3 regions of the Paracidovorax sp. genome follow, and region 1 is predicted to be linked to each of the others. Evidence: predicted binding sites of a transcription regulator. Region 1 holds the regulator's gene; each other region holds the start of a gene.

Region 1 (4,862 bases):
TGCGAGAGAACCGCGCGCGGTTGCGGTCCACCTGCAGATGGCGGTCGAACACCATGGCCACGCCGCGCACGAAGAACCAGCCCATGGGCGTGACCGTGATGGCGTCGTCTGTCACCGTCGCCAGCCCCTGCTCCTGCAGATCGTGCAGTTGCTCGATCTCGGCGGCGAAATACCGGCGGAAATCGATCAGCCAGGATTGCTCCATGGGCTCGAACAGCACCTCGCCCTGGCACATCAGCGCCATGATGACGGCACGGCGTACCAGGTCGTCGCGGGTGAGTGCGAGCCCCCGCACCACCGGCAGCCGGCCCTGGTCGAGGAAGTCGTAGTACTCGTCCAGCGTCTTGGCGTTCTGGCTGTAGGTGGCACCCACGCGGCCGATGGCCGAGACGCCGAGGCCAATCAGGTCGCAGTCGGGCTGGGTGCTGTAGCCTTGGAAATTGCGATGCAGCCGGCCCTGGCGCTTGGCCACGGCCAAAGGATCGTGCGGCAAAGCGAAATGGTCCATGCCTACATACACATAGCCTGCGTCGCCCAAGGACTGGAGCGAGCGCGAGAGCATGGACACCTTGGCAGAAGCCTGCGGCAGCTCGGCCGTGACGATGCGCCGCTGCGGCTTGAAGCGCTCCGGCAGGTGGGCATAGGCGTAGAGGGCGATGCGGTCTGGCCGCAGCAGCGCGATCTGCTCCAGCGTACGGTCGAAGGACTCGGGCGTCTGGCGGGGCAGGCCGTAGATCAGATCGACATTGATCGACTCGAAGCCGAGGCGCCGGGCGGCCTCCACGAGGCTGAACACCTGGGCAGAGGGCTGTACCCGGTGGACGGCCTTCTGCACTTCGGGGTCGAAGTCCTGCACGCCGAAGCTCAGGCGGTTGAAGCCCAGCTCGGCCAGCACGGCCAGGCGCTCCTCGGTCACGGTGCGCGGATCCACCTCGATCGAGTATTCACCGCCCGGCACCAGCGCGAAGCTGCGCCGCAAAATGGCCATGAGTTCGCGCAGCGCCGCATCCGGCAGGAAGGTGGGGCTGCCGCCGCCCAGGTGCAGCTGGCTTACGGGCTGCCCCACCCCGCACTGCGCGGTGTGCAGGTCAATCTCGCGGCTCAAATAGCGCAAGTAGGTGGTGGCGCGCTCGGGGTGGCGCGTGATGATCTTGTTGCAAGCGCAGTAATAGCAGAGCGATTCGCAGAACGGAATATGCACATAAAGGGAGAGCGGAAGCGCCATCGAGGCTGCTCCGGCGCGCCGCTGCTGCAACGCGAGGACATACTCGTCCTGCCCGAATGCCTCGACGAACCGGTCCGCCGTCGGATAGGAGGTGTAGCGTGGCCCTGGCACGTCGAAGCGACGCAGTAGCTCGGGAGTGACAGCATTCATGAGGAATTCCTTGGGGTCCGGCTCCGAACTTTGCCGCAGGGCCCCTCGGCCGTCCTTGATGTGCATCAAGCGATGTCTGCAAGCGCGCTGAGACAATCAGCAGAGACGTCAATGAATTGAAACCTCTTGTGCGATAGGGCCCCTGGGCCGTACCGCACGACCGTCGCCGGTTCGCCCGATGCGACGAAGCCACTACAGGAGCTCCGTGCATATGAATCCGCAAACCATCAAAGTGGCCTGCTCCAACTGCAACCTGCGCGAACTGTGCATGCCCATGGGCCTGAACGAGCAGCAGCTGCAACGGATCGACGAGATCGTCGCCGTGCGCCGCAAGGTCAAGCGCGGGGGAACTCTGTTCCGCAATGGCGAGGCCTTCACTTCGCTCTTCGCCATCCGCACCGGCTTCTTCAAGACCTGCGTGGCCACGGAGGACGGCCGCGACCAGGTGACAGGCTTCCAGATGGCCGGCGAGATCATTGGCCTGGACGGCATCGTGAACGACCACCATAGCTGCGACGCCGTCGCGCTGGAAGATGCCGAGGTCTGCGTCATGCCCTTCGACCGCATCGAAGAACTGTCGCGCGAGGTCACGGCCCTGCAGAACCATGTGCACAAGATCATGAGCCGCGAGATCGTGCGCGAGCACGGCGTGATGCTCCTGCTGGGCAGCATGCGCGCCGAGGAGCGGTTGGCGGCCTTCCTGCTGAACCTGGTGCAGCGTCTGCATGCCCGCGGCTTCTCGCAGTCCGAACTGGTGCTGCGCATGACGCGCGAGGAAATCGGCAGCTACCTGGGCCTGAAGCTCGAGACCGTGAGCCGCACCTTCTCGAAGTTCGTCGAGGAAGGCATCGTCGAGGTGAAGCAGCGCCATGTGCGCATCCTCGACACAGAGGCGCTCAAGCGCATCGTCAACAGCCAGAACCAGGCCTGCCACTGAAGCGACACCCCTCCTAACACCCACTGGGCGCCAGGTGCGCGCGCGCTGCCGTGCTAGCGCGGGTATTTCGCGCAGTCTGCGGGCCGCTCGCATTCCGGCACCGGGCAACGGTTGATCTCGAAGGGCGAGAGCGACAGCAAGGTGGTGAGTGCGCCGGACAGCATGATGATGGCCCAGAACACGAAGAACGCCAGGGTATAGACCCCTTCGCGCGAGAGCGCGAGCGGCTGGTCCGCCCAGTGCAGCGCCTGCGGATCCACACAGGCAAAGACGACCATCTCCATCACGCCCGCCATCAAAAAGGCGGGCCAGGCGATCCACATCAGTCGCTGTTTCAGCATGGTGTCTTCTCCTTCGCGCGAGACGTGCTCAGGGCCGATCCTGCACAGGCGTGGCCGCATGGTTGCGGCCCTTGAGGGCCGGCACCATGGCGGCGGCGTCCTGGCGCAGCGTCTTGTTGATGTCGAGCCCGCGCTGGTAGTAGTCCTCTGCCAGCACCGGATCGGGTCGACTCAGTGCCAGCCAGAGCGTCACCAGGCCTGCGACCACCACGATGGCCGGCCCCGCGATGATGAGCCACACATGGCCGTAGCGCCACCAGGGCTGGGACACGGGCCCGGCTGGCTGCCCGGCGGATGAAACGATGGGGGTCATGCTCACACTCCTTCGCGGCGCACAGTCCGCTTCACCAAGAACCTTGTACCTATTGACGATCGCTTGGGGGCACGGCCATCAGCGCGGCACCAGAAACACCGACTTTTCGGACACCTGCGCCGCTGCTCCCTGGGCGCGCACCTCGAAATACACCGGGTGCGACCCCGGCTCGGCCGAGCCGTAGGGCACCTGCAGCCGCACGGCCACCCAGCGCGCCTCGGCCGGGCCCACCTCCACCTCGGGCTCGGAGGCGACCTCCAGCCCTGTCAGGCCTCGCGCGCCGATACGGTAACGCTGGGGCCCCTCGGTGGCATTCATGATCTGCAGACGGTAAACGTTCTCCAGCCGGCCGCCGGCCACGATGCGCGAGAGCGCGGCGCGGTCGCGCACCACGTCCACCTTGAGCGGCGTACGCCCCACCAGGCTGGCCAGCATGCCGATGCACAGCAGCACCAGCACCGCACTGTAGATCAGCACGCGCGGGCGCAGCACGCGACGCAGTATCTGCGGCTGGCTCCAGCGGCGCTCCACGCCGTTCTGGGTCGAAAAGCGGATCAGGCCCGGCGCATAGCGCATCTTGTCCATCACGGTATTGCAGGCATCCACGCACAGGCCGCAGCCGATGCACTCGTACTGCAGGCCGTTGCGGATGTCGATCCCCACCGGGCAGACCTGCACGCACAGGGTGCAGTCGATGCAGTCGCCGAGCCCCTGCGCCCGAGGGTCGGCCACCGACTTGTTGCGCGGGCCGCGCGGCTCGCCGCGGGCCTGGTCATAGGTCACGATCAGCGTGTCGCTGTCGAACATGGCGCTCTGAAAGCGCGCATAGGGGCACATGTACTTGCACACCTGCTCGCGCATGAAACCGGCGTTGCCGTAGGTGGCAAGGGCGTAGAACGCCACCCAGAAGATCTGCCACGAGCCCTGCAGTGCCAACAGCTCCGCCCCCAGCAGGCGGATGGGCACGAAGTAGCCCACGAAGCTGAAGCCTGTCCAGCCCGCGATGGCGATCCACAGCAACTGCTTGGTGCTCTTCTTGGCGATCTTCTCTGCCGTCCAGCCGCTGCGGTCCAGCCGCAGGCGTGCGCTGCGATCACCTTCCACACGGTGCTCGATCCACATGAAGATCTCGGTATAGACCGTTTGCGGACAGGCGAAGCCGCACCACAGCCGCCCCGCCACCGCAGTGAAGAGGAACAGCGACAGCGCCGAGATGACAAGCAGGCCGGTGAGGTAGATGAAGTCCTGCGGATAGAGCACCAGGCCAAACAGGTAGAACCGGCGTGCGCCCAGGTCGAACAGCACCATCTGCCGCCCACCCCACTGCAGCCACGGCAAGCCGTAGAACACCAGCTGCGTGAGCACGACCATGAGCCAGCGCCAGCGCGCGAAGACGCCACTGATCGCGCGCGGGTAGATCTTCTGCTGCGCCTCGTAGAGCGACTGGCTTTCTGCGGGGACGGGAGTGATCGGTATGACCTTGGCCGGAGGGCCTTCGGCGGGCTTCATGGTGGGTGCCTGTGGCGGGGGCCCGGATGGGTTCCGAGTCGCATGGAAAAAAGGAAAGGAGAAAGCAATGCAGCCGGCGCCGAGGCGCCGGCTCAGGACGTGGACACGGCGGTTGCGTGTGACACGTGCTTCGGGGCTCGCTCAGCGCACGGCGGCGCCGGGCTTGCCGTTCGAAAGACCCCAGACATAGGCCGTCAGCACGTTGATCTGGCTGTCGGTGAGCTTGCCAGCCTGCGCTGGCATCTGGTTGGTCTTGCCGTTGTTGATCATCGCGGTGATCGCGGCCTCACCCCAGCCGTGCAGCCAGATGTCATCGGTGAGGTTGGGCGCGCCCAGCGCCGTGTTGCCCTTGCCATCCATGCCATGGCATGCCGCGCAGGCCGTGAA
Region 2 (4,862 bases), on a different contig from region 1:
TCACCGGCTCCCACCTCACGTCGATGCACAGCATGGACAACTACTACGTCAGCAAACTGATCCCGCTGATGGCCGAAGCGCAGCTCGGCGTGGTGGCCAACCCGCTGATCAACATCACCCTGCAGGGCCGGCACGACAGCTACCCCAAGCGCCGCGGCATGACCCGCGTGCCCGAGCTGATGGCCGCCGGCCTGACCGTCGCCTTCGGCCATGACTGCGTGATGGACCCCTGGTATGCCGGCGGCAGCGCCGACATGCTGGAAGCCGCCCACATGGGCCTGCACGTGGCGCAGATGACCGGCCAGCAGGCCATGCGCCAGTGCTTCGAGGCCGTGACGGTGAATCCGGCGCGGCTGCTGGGCCTGGAAGGCTATGGCATCGGCCCCGGCTGCCACGCCGACCTGGTGCTGCTGCATGCGCGCGATCCGGTGGAGGCCATCCGCCTGCGCGCCACGCGGCTGGCGGTATGGCGGCGCGGCCGCCAAGTGGCCGGCAGCCCCGCGCCGGTGGCGCAGCTCTCGCTGCCCGGCAGGCCGGCGCAGGTCAGTCTGCTGGCCGTCTGAAGCAGCGTTTCCCGCAAGAAAACGGCCTGCCGCCCTGATGAACAGAGCGCAGGCCGCTATCAAAAGCGAAGCAGTAAGCCTCAACCCTTGAGGCCGACGAACATTTCCTGCACGTCGTCATGCCCGTCGATGGCGGCCAGGAAGCTCTCCACCTCGTCCAGCGCCTCGGCGCTTAGGTTGGCCGGATCGACCGGGTTCTTGGGCTGATAGCCCAGCTTGGCCGACAGCACCGTAAAGCCCTGGGCCGGCAGCGCACGGCTCACCAGGTCCAGATCGGCGGGGTCGGTAATGAACAGCGTCGTGCCTTCCTGCTCGCCCGGCTCGAAGTCCTGCGCGCCGGCCTCGATGGCGGCCACCTCGGCATCGGCACCGGCGTGGCCGGCGGTGGATTCGGCCTCGATGAAGCCGACATGGTTGAAGTCCCACGACACGGAACCGGATGTGCCCAGCTGGCCCTTGCGGAACAGCACGCGCATTTCAGGCGCGGTGCGATTCACGTTGTCGGTCAGGCATTCGACCATCACCGGAACCTGGTGGGGCGCGAAGCCTTCATAGATCACGCGCTGGTAATCGACGGCATCGGCGCCCACGCCCGAGCCCTTCTTCACCGCACGCTCGAGTGTGTCCTTGGGCATGGACGCCTTGCGGGCCTGCTCCATCGCCAGGCGCAGGCGCGAATTGCCGGCCGGATCGGCGCCGCTGCGGGCCGCCACGATGATTTCCTTGACGAGCTTGCCGAACAGCTTGCCCTTGGCATCGGCGACCTGCGCCTTGCCCTTTGCTTTCCATTGCGCACCCATGGTGGCGCCTCCTGCGATTGATGGCGGGGGCCTGCCTGCCGCAGGGCGCCCCGAGCGGCGGACCGCCCCGATGGTGGGGCGGCTTGCCGGTCTTGAACCGGGCAAAGGCGCTCTGTGGGCCTGCCCGGCTGTAGCGGGGGATTCTAGGCGCGCGGCAGGGGCTGGGTCGCCGCCCGCCGTGCGCCGGCGGAGCGTCGCGGCGCAACCGTTCAGAAATGGAACAGGTGGCACACCCGGACTGTGCCACGGCACAGGCGGAACACCCCGCTCGCTGCCCCGTTTCTGTCGCAAAGCCGCGAAGTGCCGGCGCAGCGGGCCTGATCGCGGCCTCAAACCAAGGGTTGTCCCGTAGCGCCCCGCCCTTCACACCCAGTGGAAAAGCGCTGGCATGCGACTTGCCCTTGAAGGAGTGCGAGTGCGCCACGGCGCGCAGCATTCCACCGAAAACCATCCCAGGAGACAAGCACCATGAACATGGCAGAAATCGCAAGCCTCGGTATCGCCAACCCCTACAAGAAGCAGTATGGCAACTACATCGGCGGGCAGTGGGTGCCCCCGGCGGACGGCCAGTATTTCGAGAACAGCTCGCCGATCAACGGCCAGGTGTTCACCTCGGTGCCGCGTTCCAACGACAAGGACGTGAATGCCGCGCTCGACGCGGCGCACAAGGCCAAGGCCGCCTGGGGCAAGACCTCCACCACCGACCGCGCGAACATCCTGCTGAAGATCGCCGACCGCATGGAAGCCAACCTGCTGACCATCGCCGTGGCGGAAACCATCGACAACGGCAAGCCGCTGCGCGAGACCATGGCGGCCGACATTCCCCTGGCCATCGACCACTTCCGCTACTTCGCGGGTGCGGTGCGCGCCCAGGAAGGCGGCATCAGCGAGATCGACCACGACACCGTGGCCTACCACTTCCATGAGCCGCTGGGCGTCGTCGGCCAGATCATTCCCTGGAACTTCCCCATCCTGATGGCCGTCTGGAAGCTGGCCCCGGCCCTGGCCGCCGGCAACTGCGTGGTGCTCAAGCCCGCCGAGCAGACGCCCGCCTCCATCCTGGTGCTGCTGGAAATCATCGACGACCTGCTGCCGGCCGGCGTGCTGAACGTGGTCAACGGCTTCGGGCTGGAGGCCGGCAAGCCACTCGCGTCCAGCAACCGCATCGCAAAGATCGCCTTCACGGGCGAGACCACCACCGGCCGGCTGATCATGCAGTACGCCAGCCAGAACATCATCCCCGTCACGCTGGAGCTGGGCGGCAAGAGCCCCAACATCTTCTTCGAGGACGTGCTGGCCGCCGACGACGCCTTTTTCGACAAGGCACTGGAAGGCTTCACCATGTTCGCGCTGAACCAGGGCGAGGTCTGCACCTGCCCCAGCCGCGTGCTGATCCAGGAATCGATCTACGACCGTTTCATGGAACGCGCCCTGAAGCGCGTGGCCGCCATCACCCAGGGCCACCCGCTCGACAAGAGCACCATGATCGGCGCGCAGGCCTCGCAGGAGCAGCTGGAGAAGATCCTCTCGTACCTGGATCTGGGCAAGCAGGAAGGCGCCGAATGCCTGATCGGCGGCGAGCGCAACATGCTCGGCGGCGACCTGGCCGGCGGCTACTACATCAAGCCCACGGTGTTCAAGGGCCACAACAAGATGCGCATCTTCCAGGAAGAGATCTTCGGCCCGGTGGTGTCCGTCACCACCTTCAAGACCGAAGAAGAAGCGCTGGAAATCGCCAACGACACGCTCTACGGCCTGGGTGCCGGCGTGTGGAGCCGCGATGGCGCACGTGCCTTCCGCATGGGCCGCGGCATCCAGGCCGGCCGCGTGTGGACCAACTGCTACCACGCCTACCCCGCGCACGCGGCCTTCGGCGGCTACAAGCAGTCCGGCATCGGCCGCGAAAACCACAAGATGATGCTCGACCACTACCAGCAGACCAAGAACCTGCTGGTGAGCTACAGCCCCAACAAGCTGGGCTTCTTCTGAGGCGACGGGACCCCCCGTCCCCGCGATGCGGGGCGCTCTGATGGGTGAGGAAAGGGCTGCAAGGCGCAAGCCGCAGCCATAGCAGCAGCTATGGCGAGGATTGGCAACGCAGCAGCCTGCCCCCCGCCCCCGTAGAGGCGCGCCGTGCGCGAGGGACCGGGCCCACCGTTGCCCTCACGGTTCTGCAGACGGCTTGACCTGCGTCAGCTGGTTCAGCTGGAGGGCGGCTTATGGTCAAAGCCGGCCCTCCCGATCACTCCCTCCGCGCCAAAGAAAAGGAACCCGAGCCATGACCGCCAAGACCATGAAAGCCGCCGTCGTCCGCGAATTCGGCAAGCCTCTGACCATCGAAGAGGTGCCCGTTCCGACCCCGGCCGACGACCAGATCCTCGTGAAGATCGAGGCCTCCGGCGTCTGCCATACCGACCTGCACGCCGCCGAAGGTGACTGGCCGGTCAAGCCCAACCCGCCGTTCATTCCCGGCCACGAAGGCGTGGGCTTCGTCGCCGCCATCGGCAAGAACGTCAAGCACGTCAAGGAAGGCGACCGCGTGGGCGTACCGTGGTTGCATTCGGCCTGCGGCTGCTGCACCCATTGCCTGGGCGGCTGGGAAACGCTGTGCGAATCGCAGAGCAACACCGGCTATTCGGTCAACGGCGGCTTCGCGGACTACGCGCTGGCCGACCCGAACTTCGTAGGCCACCTGCCCAAGGACGTGAGCTTCGTGGACATCGCACCCGTGCTGTGCGCGGGCGTCACGGTTTACAAGGGCCTGAAGGTGACGGACACCAAGCCGGGCGACTGGGTCGTGATTTCCGGCATCGGCGGCCTGGGCCACATGGCCGTGCAATACGCCAGAGCCATGGGCCTGAATGTGGCTGCCGTGGACGTGGAAGACGACAAACTCGAACTCGCCCGCAAGCTAGGCGCGAGCGTCACCGTCAACGCCCTGAAGAATGACCCCGCCGCCTACCTGCAAAAGGAGATCGGCGGCGCCCACGGCGCGCTCGTCACCGCCGTTTCGCCCAAGGCCTTTGAGCAGGCGCTGGGCATGGTGCGGCGCGGCGGCACCGTCGCGCTCAACGGCCTGCCGCCCGGCAATTTCCCGCTGCCCATCTTCGACATGGTGCTGCGCGGCGTCACGGTGCGCGGCTCCATCGTCGGCACGCGCCTGGACCTGCAGGAGTCGCTCGACTTCGCCGCGCGCGGCCAGGTCAAGGCCACGGTGAGCACCGAGAAGCTGGAGAACATCAACGACATCTTCACCCGCATGCACAAGGGGCAGATCCAGGGGCGTATCGTGCTGGACATGGCGGCCTGACACGCGCCCCCGCTTCCCGTCCGCCCAGGGCGGGGAGCAGCCTGCAGCAAGGCGCGTGGCACGGGCTTCCACCGGCGGACCGCACAACACGAAAGGCCCCACCCGGGGCCTTCTTCACGGAGACGACAGACCATGCCAGACACCCGCTTGCAGGAAGCCACGGCCACCGCACCCCAGGCGGCCATGCGC
Region 3 (4,862 bases), on a different contig from region 1:
TCGTCAGGATGCGGTCGCCGAACGCGAGCCAGGGCTCAGGCACCACCGGCCGTGAGCCGGTTGCGATGACGATGTTGCGTGTGCTGTGGACGGTGCCGTTCACTTCGACACGCTGCGCGTCCAAAAGGCGCGCCCGGCCCGATATGGCCCGCTCGCCCGCGTCGGTAGAGCGCAGCGTGGCGTCAACGAAGCGGTCGCGCACGGAGCGCACGCGCTGCAACACCGCCGCAAGGTCCGCCGAAAGGCCGTCTGCGCCCCGGATGCCCAGCGTTTCCAGCTTGCGCCGCGCGTGGAAAGCGTTGCCGGCCTCGATCAGCAATTTGGACGGCATGCAGCCCACGCGGGCGCAGGTGGTGCCCCACGGCCCGTCATTGACGAGGAGGTAGCGGTCGGTGCGCTTGCGTACTTCGCGCAGGGCCGCCAGCCCGGCGGAGCCCGAGCCGATGATGATGACGTCGAGGGTGTCGCTCATGAACGCAGTTCTTCCCCAGCGGAAGAGAAGGAGTTGGATGGGGCAGTGTGGCCTGTGCCAGCGCACGGCGGTGTAGGCCGCCAGGCCCTGCGCTTGCGCAGGCAGGCCGTGCCGGCAGCCCGGTGGCTTCAGTCCTGCACCGGGTGCCAGCCGACCCGGCCCTGGCCCAGATCGTTGATGCGCTGCACGAACGCATCCGCCTGGGCGTGGGGCAGGCGCAGGCGCAGCATCACCTGCGAGGCGTGCTCCACCTGCAGCAGCTCGGCACCCGTCGCGTCGGTCTCTCGTCGCAGCAGCCCTTCCAGTGCGTAGGGCACCTCGCACTGCAGCGTGGCCATGCGCTGGAGGACCACCTTCTCGGCGCCGAGCAGTGCCTGCGCCACGGTATCGGTGTAGGCGCGAACCAGGCCGCCCGCTCCGAGCTTCACGCCGCCGAAATAGCGCACTACGGTGGCCAGGACACCCTCGAGATCCTGGTGGCGCAGCACGTCGAGCATGGGCCGGCCTGCGGTGCCGCCGGGTTCGCCGTCATCCACGGCGGCGGACTGTCCGCCCGCCAGTAGCGCCCAGCAGATATGGGCCGCATCGGGGTGCTGCTTCCAGAGCGCATCCACGGCGGCTTGCGCGCTGGCGCGGTCGGCCATGGGCTGCACGCAGCCGATAAAGCGGCTCTTCTTGATGATGATTTCGCTGTATGCGGGGGAGCTCAGGGTCTGGGGCATGGGGCGCAAAGTCTAGGGCCTGTTGCCACTGGCCTTGGGGTTTGCGTGGATCCCGGATGGCTCCGGGTGCGGGCAGCCCGAAGATCAGCGGGATGGCCGCCGCCGCCTTGGCGTTGCGCTGAGCGTGTGTACCGGCTCCTGGCGACGCAGATCCGGATTCGTGTTCGGGGGCAAGGCGAGGCGAAGCCTGTCCGGTCCCAGATCGGCCAGGCGCCTGCTTGAGCCACATCAATGTCCGCAGGAGCCGTCTGCCTAAGATGGCCTGACCGATGGCTGCGTGCAAGCGCCCATCGCTTCCGCAGGCCCCGTGCCTGCCATCCTCTCTCTCAACGAAGGCAACAAGAACATGGCAATTTTCTGGAAACCCCTGGCGCTCGTCGCACTGTGTGCCGCCGCTGTGGCGGGCCCCGCCCGTGCGGCCGACTGCTCCGTCGAGATCGACGGCAACGACGCGATGCAGTTCAGCAAGGCCAGCATCTCGGTGCCCGCCAGCTGCAAGCAGTTCACCGTCAAGCTCAAGCATTCCGGCAAGCTGCCCAAGACAGCCATGGGCCACAACTGGGTGCTGACCAAGGCGTCCGACATGCAGGGCGCTCTGACGGACGGCATCGCGGCGGGCGCGGCGAAAAATTTCGTCAAGGACGGTGATGCACGCGTGATCGCGCACACCAAGCTGGTGGGGGGCGGCGAGAGCGATGCAGTGTCGTTTCCCGTGGCTTCGCTGAAGGCTGGCGAGTCGTATGCGTACTTCTGTTCCTTCCCCGGTCATGCAGCCATCATGAAGGGCACGCTGACGCTGGCGAAATGAAGCAGTGACGCCGCGATGACGACCACAGCGGCGGGCCGGCGTGACCGTGGCACCACGGCGGGATGGCGTTGAGCAGGAGAGGGGCGACGGCCTACACCGGTGCGGCAGGAAGCCTTCTAGGCTCGGACTTGCACCGTCTGCACTGCATCACCCCGCGACGCCCGTGCGCCGCTACAGGAAGCCCGCCATGTTGTCCTTCAATCTGCCGTTCGCCTTGACCCGCCTGTTCTCTGCCCCGTCGTTCGTGGGGGAGTCGCCGGCCACCGCTGCGCTGCTGCCAGTGCGGGCGACAGAGGCGGGGCCTGCCGCTGCGACGCTGCTGTCTGCCTACGACGAGCCGCCGGCCGATCTGGACCAGCGCGTTCGCGCCTCGGGCGAGTGGTGATCGCCCGGTTTACTTCTGCGGTGAGGCCAGTCGCAGTGACCGAGGCGCCATGCCCAGGGTGGGCACAGAAGCCGGCTTCAGCTTGAAAGTGGACACCGCATCGAAGAGCTCCTGCGCCTGCTGCTGAAGGCTGCTGGCCGCTGCGGAGCTTTCTTCGACCAGTGCGGCGTTTTGCTGCGTGGCTTCGTCCATCTGGTTCACGGCGATACCCACCTGAGCCACTCCGTTGCTCTGCTCTCTGCTCGCGGCGCTGATCTCGCCCACGATGTCGGTCACGCGCTTGATGGAAGACACCACTTCCTCCATCGTTCGGCCCGCACGTTCCACAAGGGCAGAGCCGGTCTCCACCTGTGCCACGCTGTCGGTGATGAGGGTCTTGATTTCCCGCGCCGCTTGCGCGCTGCGCTGCGCCAGATTGCGTACCTCTCCGGCCACCACCGCGAAGCCTCGCCCCTGCTCCCCGGCCCGGGCGGCCTCCACCGCTGCGTTCAGTGCAAGGATGTTGGTCTGGAAGGCAATGGAATCGATCACGCCGATGATTTCGGAGATTCGGCGCGCGCTTTCGTTGATTCCGCGCATGGTCACTACGACTTGCCCCACGGCGTCCCCGCCTTGCTGTGCCACGGTGGAGGCGCCTTGCGCCAGCTGGTTGGCCTGCAGGGCGTTGTCGGCGTTATGGCGGACGGTGGAACTGAGCTCTTCCATGGTGGCGGAGGTCTGCTGCAGTGCGCTCGCCTGCTGTTCGGTGCGCATGCTCAGGTCGCGGGCACCCGTGGCTATCTCGGTCGATCCCGTGACGATGGAGTCGGAGGCGTTGCGCACCTGCGCGACCATGCCGGCCAGGCTGCGCTGCATGGCCGCCAGAGAGGCCATGACGCTGCCGTCCGTCATGGTGTGGAAGTTCTCCAGCGGGCTCAGGTCGCCTCCGGCGACGCGCTGCGCCGCCAGGCCCAGCTCGGCGGGCTCCGCCCCCAGCGCGCGCGCGAGCCGGCGGGTAATGATCACCCCCGAAACGATGGCCATGGCCAGGGCCGCCACGCAGGCCACGATCAGGATGCTGCGCTGCTGCGAGAAACTCTCGACCGTCGCCTTGTTGGTCTCGGCGGCGCGCAAGCCGGCATCGGCGACGAAGTCCCCGGCCTTGCCCGTGAGCTCTGCCAGCAGAGGTCGGCATTCCTGATCGATCTTGGCCACGGCGGCCTGGTGCTGGCCGGCCATGGCCAGGCGCACGATGTCACGTGCCACGGGGCCATAGACGGATTCGATGCGGGTCAGGTCGGCCAGCAGGCCGCGGGTCGATTCGGGGATGGCGCCGCCTTTCGCGATGGCCTGCGTCAGGGCCGCCAAGTCTTTCTGCACGTCTTTATCCGCCTGGAGTACCAGTTTGAGTTCCTTTTCGATATCCGAGGCTTCGGTGACGAGCACCAGATTCCGCACGGCGACGGCGCGCCGACTGACCGCGTCGCGCATGCTGCTGGCCAGATCGGACTGCGCCTGTATGCCATGCACGTAGTCGGTGAACTTGCTGTTCGCCGAACTCAATGAAAGCAGCGACAGCGCGGCCACCACAAGCACCATGACCACCAATGCACCAAAAGCGAGGCTGAGTTGGGTCTTGACTTTGAAGCGTGGGGTGATCATCGGGAGCGTCCTCGGAGCGCCTGAGGCGCTTGTTTGTGTGCGGGGCTATTGTTTCCATAAGTAAAAAGGTGCGCGTGTAGGAAATTGCGAACACTTTTGGTGTTTTGCCTGTCTTGGGCCATGGGGCGGCAGCCCGCGGCCTTGCACAGACGCCACAAAGAGGCGCCTGGGTCGGGAAGTCCACATCGCTCCCGTGGTGGCAGTGCCCGTGCAAAGACGCCTCACGGCATGACCCACTAAAATCCACGGCCCCCCGCCAACACCAATCCAATGAACGCCCCTGTCGACGTTTCCTTTTTCGCGCGCGCCGCCAAGCCGCTGACGAGCTACCGCCCTTACTGGGCCAAGCGCTTCGGCACGGCTCCGTTCCTGCCCATGAGCCGCGAGGAGATGCAGCAGCTGGGCTGGGACAGCTGCGACGTGATCCTCGTCACCGGGGACGCCTACGTCGACCACCCCAGCTTCGGCATGGCGGTGATCGGCCGCACGCTGGAGGCGCAGGGCTTTCGCGTGGGCATCATTGCCCAACCGGACTGGCAGAGCGCCGAGGCGTTCAAGGCGCTGGGCCGGCCCAACCTGTTCTGGGGCGTGACGGCGGGCAACATGGATTCGATGATCAACCGGTACACGGCCGATCGGAAGATCCGCAGCGACGATGCCTACACCCCCGGCGACGTGGGCGGCAAGCGCCCCGACCGCGCCGCCATCGTCTACAGCCAGCGCTGCCGCGAGGCCTACAAGGACGTGCCCATCGTGCTGGGCGGCATCGAGGGCAGCCTGCGCCGCATCGCCCATTACGACTACTGGAGCGACAAGGTGCGGCGCTCCATCGTG

What was found. The regulator FNR, encoded in region 1, switches genes on or off when oxygen is low (the NO sensors DNR and NnrR bind a similar motif). The targets are predictions, from matches to a motif close to TTGATNNNNATCAA.
Region 2: adhP (alcohol dehydrogenase AdhP) is a predicted target of FNR. The motif match lies at 3,546-3,559, and genes of this name have one in related genera.
Region 3: azu (azurin) is a predicted target of FNR. The motif match lies at 1,413-1,426, and genes of this name have one in related genera.

What each region holds. Positions count from the first base shown of each region.
Region 1 covers NZ_JBXYZY010000003.1:179,371-184,232, reverse strand. The annotation lists gene hemN (oxygen-independent coproporphyrinogen III oxidase) at 1-1,375, opposite strand, end outside; gene fnr (fumarate/nitrate reduction transcriptional regulator Fnr) at 1,587-2,312, shown strand; gene AC3A84_RS04665 (hypothetical protein) at 2,366-2,653, opposite strand; gene AC3A84_RS04660 (FixH family protein) at 2,682-2,966, opposite strand; gene ccoG (cytochrome c oxidase accessory protein CcoG) at 3,045-4,475, opposite strand; gene ccoP (cytochrome-c oxidase, cbb3-type subunit III) at 4,617-4,862, opposite strand, start outside.
Region 2 covers NZ_JBXYZY010000021.1:101,050-105,911, reverse strand. The annotation lists gene AC3A84_RS07455 (amidohydrolase family protein) at 1-563, shown strand, start outside; gene AC3A84_RS07450 (YebC/PmpR family DNA-binding transcriptional regulator) at 644-1,363, opposite strand; gene adh (aldehyde dehydrogenase) at 1,832-3,352, shown strand; gene adhP (alcohol dehydrogenase AdhP) at 3,642-4,673, shown strand; gene AC3A84_RS07435 (DUF779 domain-containing protein) at 4,806-4,862, shown strand, end outside.
Region 3 covers NZ_JBXYZY010000021.1:412,637-417,498, reverse strand. The annotation lists gene AC3A84_RS08770 (dihydrolipoyl dehydrogenase) at 1-472, opposite strand, end outside; gene AC3A84_RS08765 (IMPACT family protein) at 601-1,194, opposite strand; gene azu (azurin) at 1,541-2,002, shown strand; partial or broken gene AC3A84_RS08755 (methyl-accepting chemotaxis protein) at 2,200-4,028, opposite strand; gene AC3A84_RS08750 (YgiQ family radical SAM protein) at 4,299-4,862, shown strand, end outside.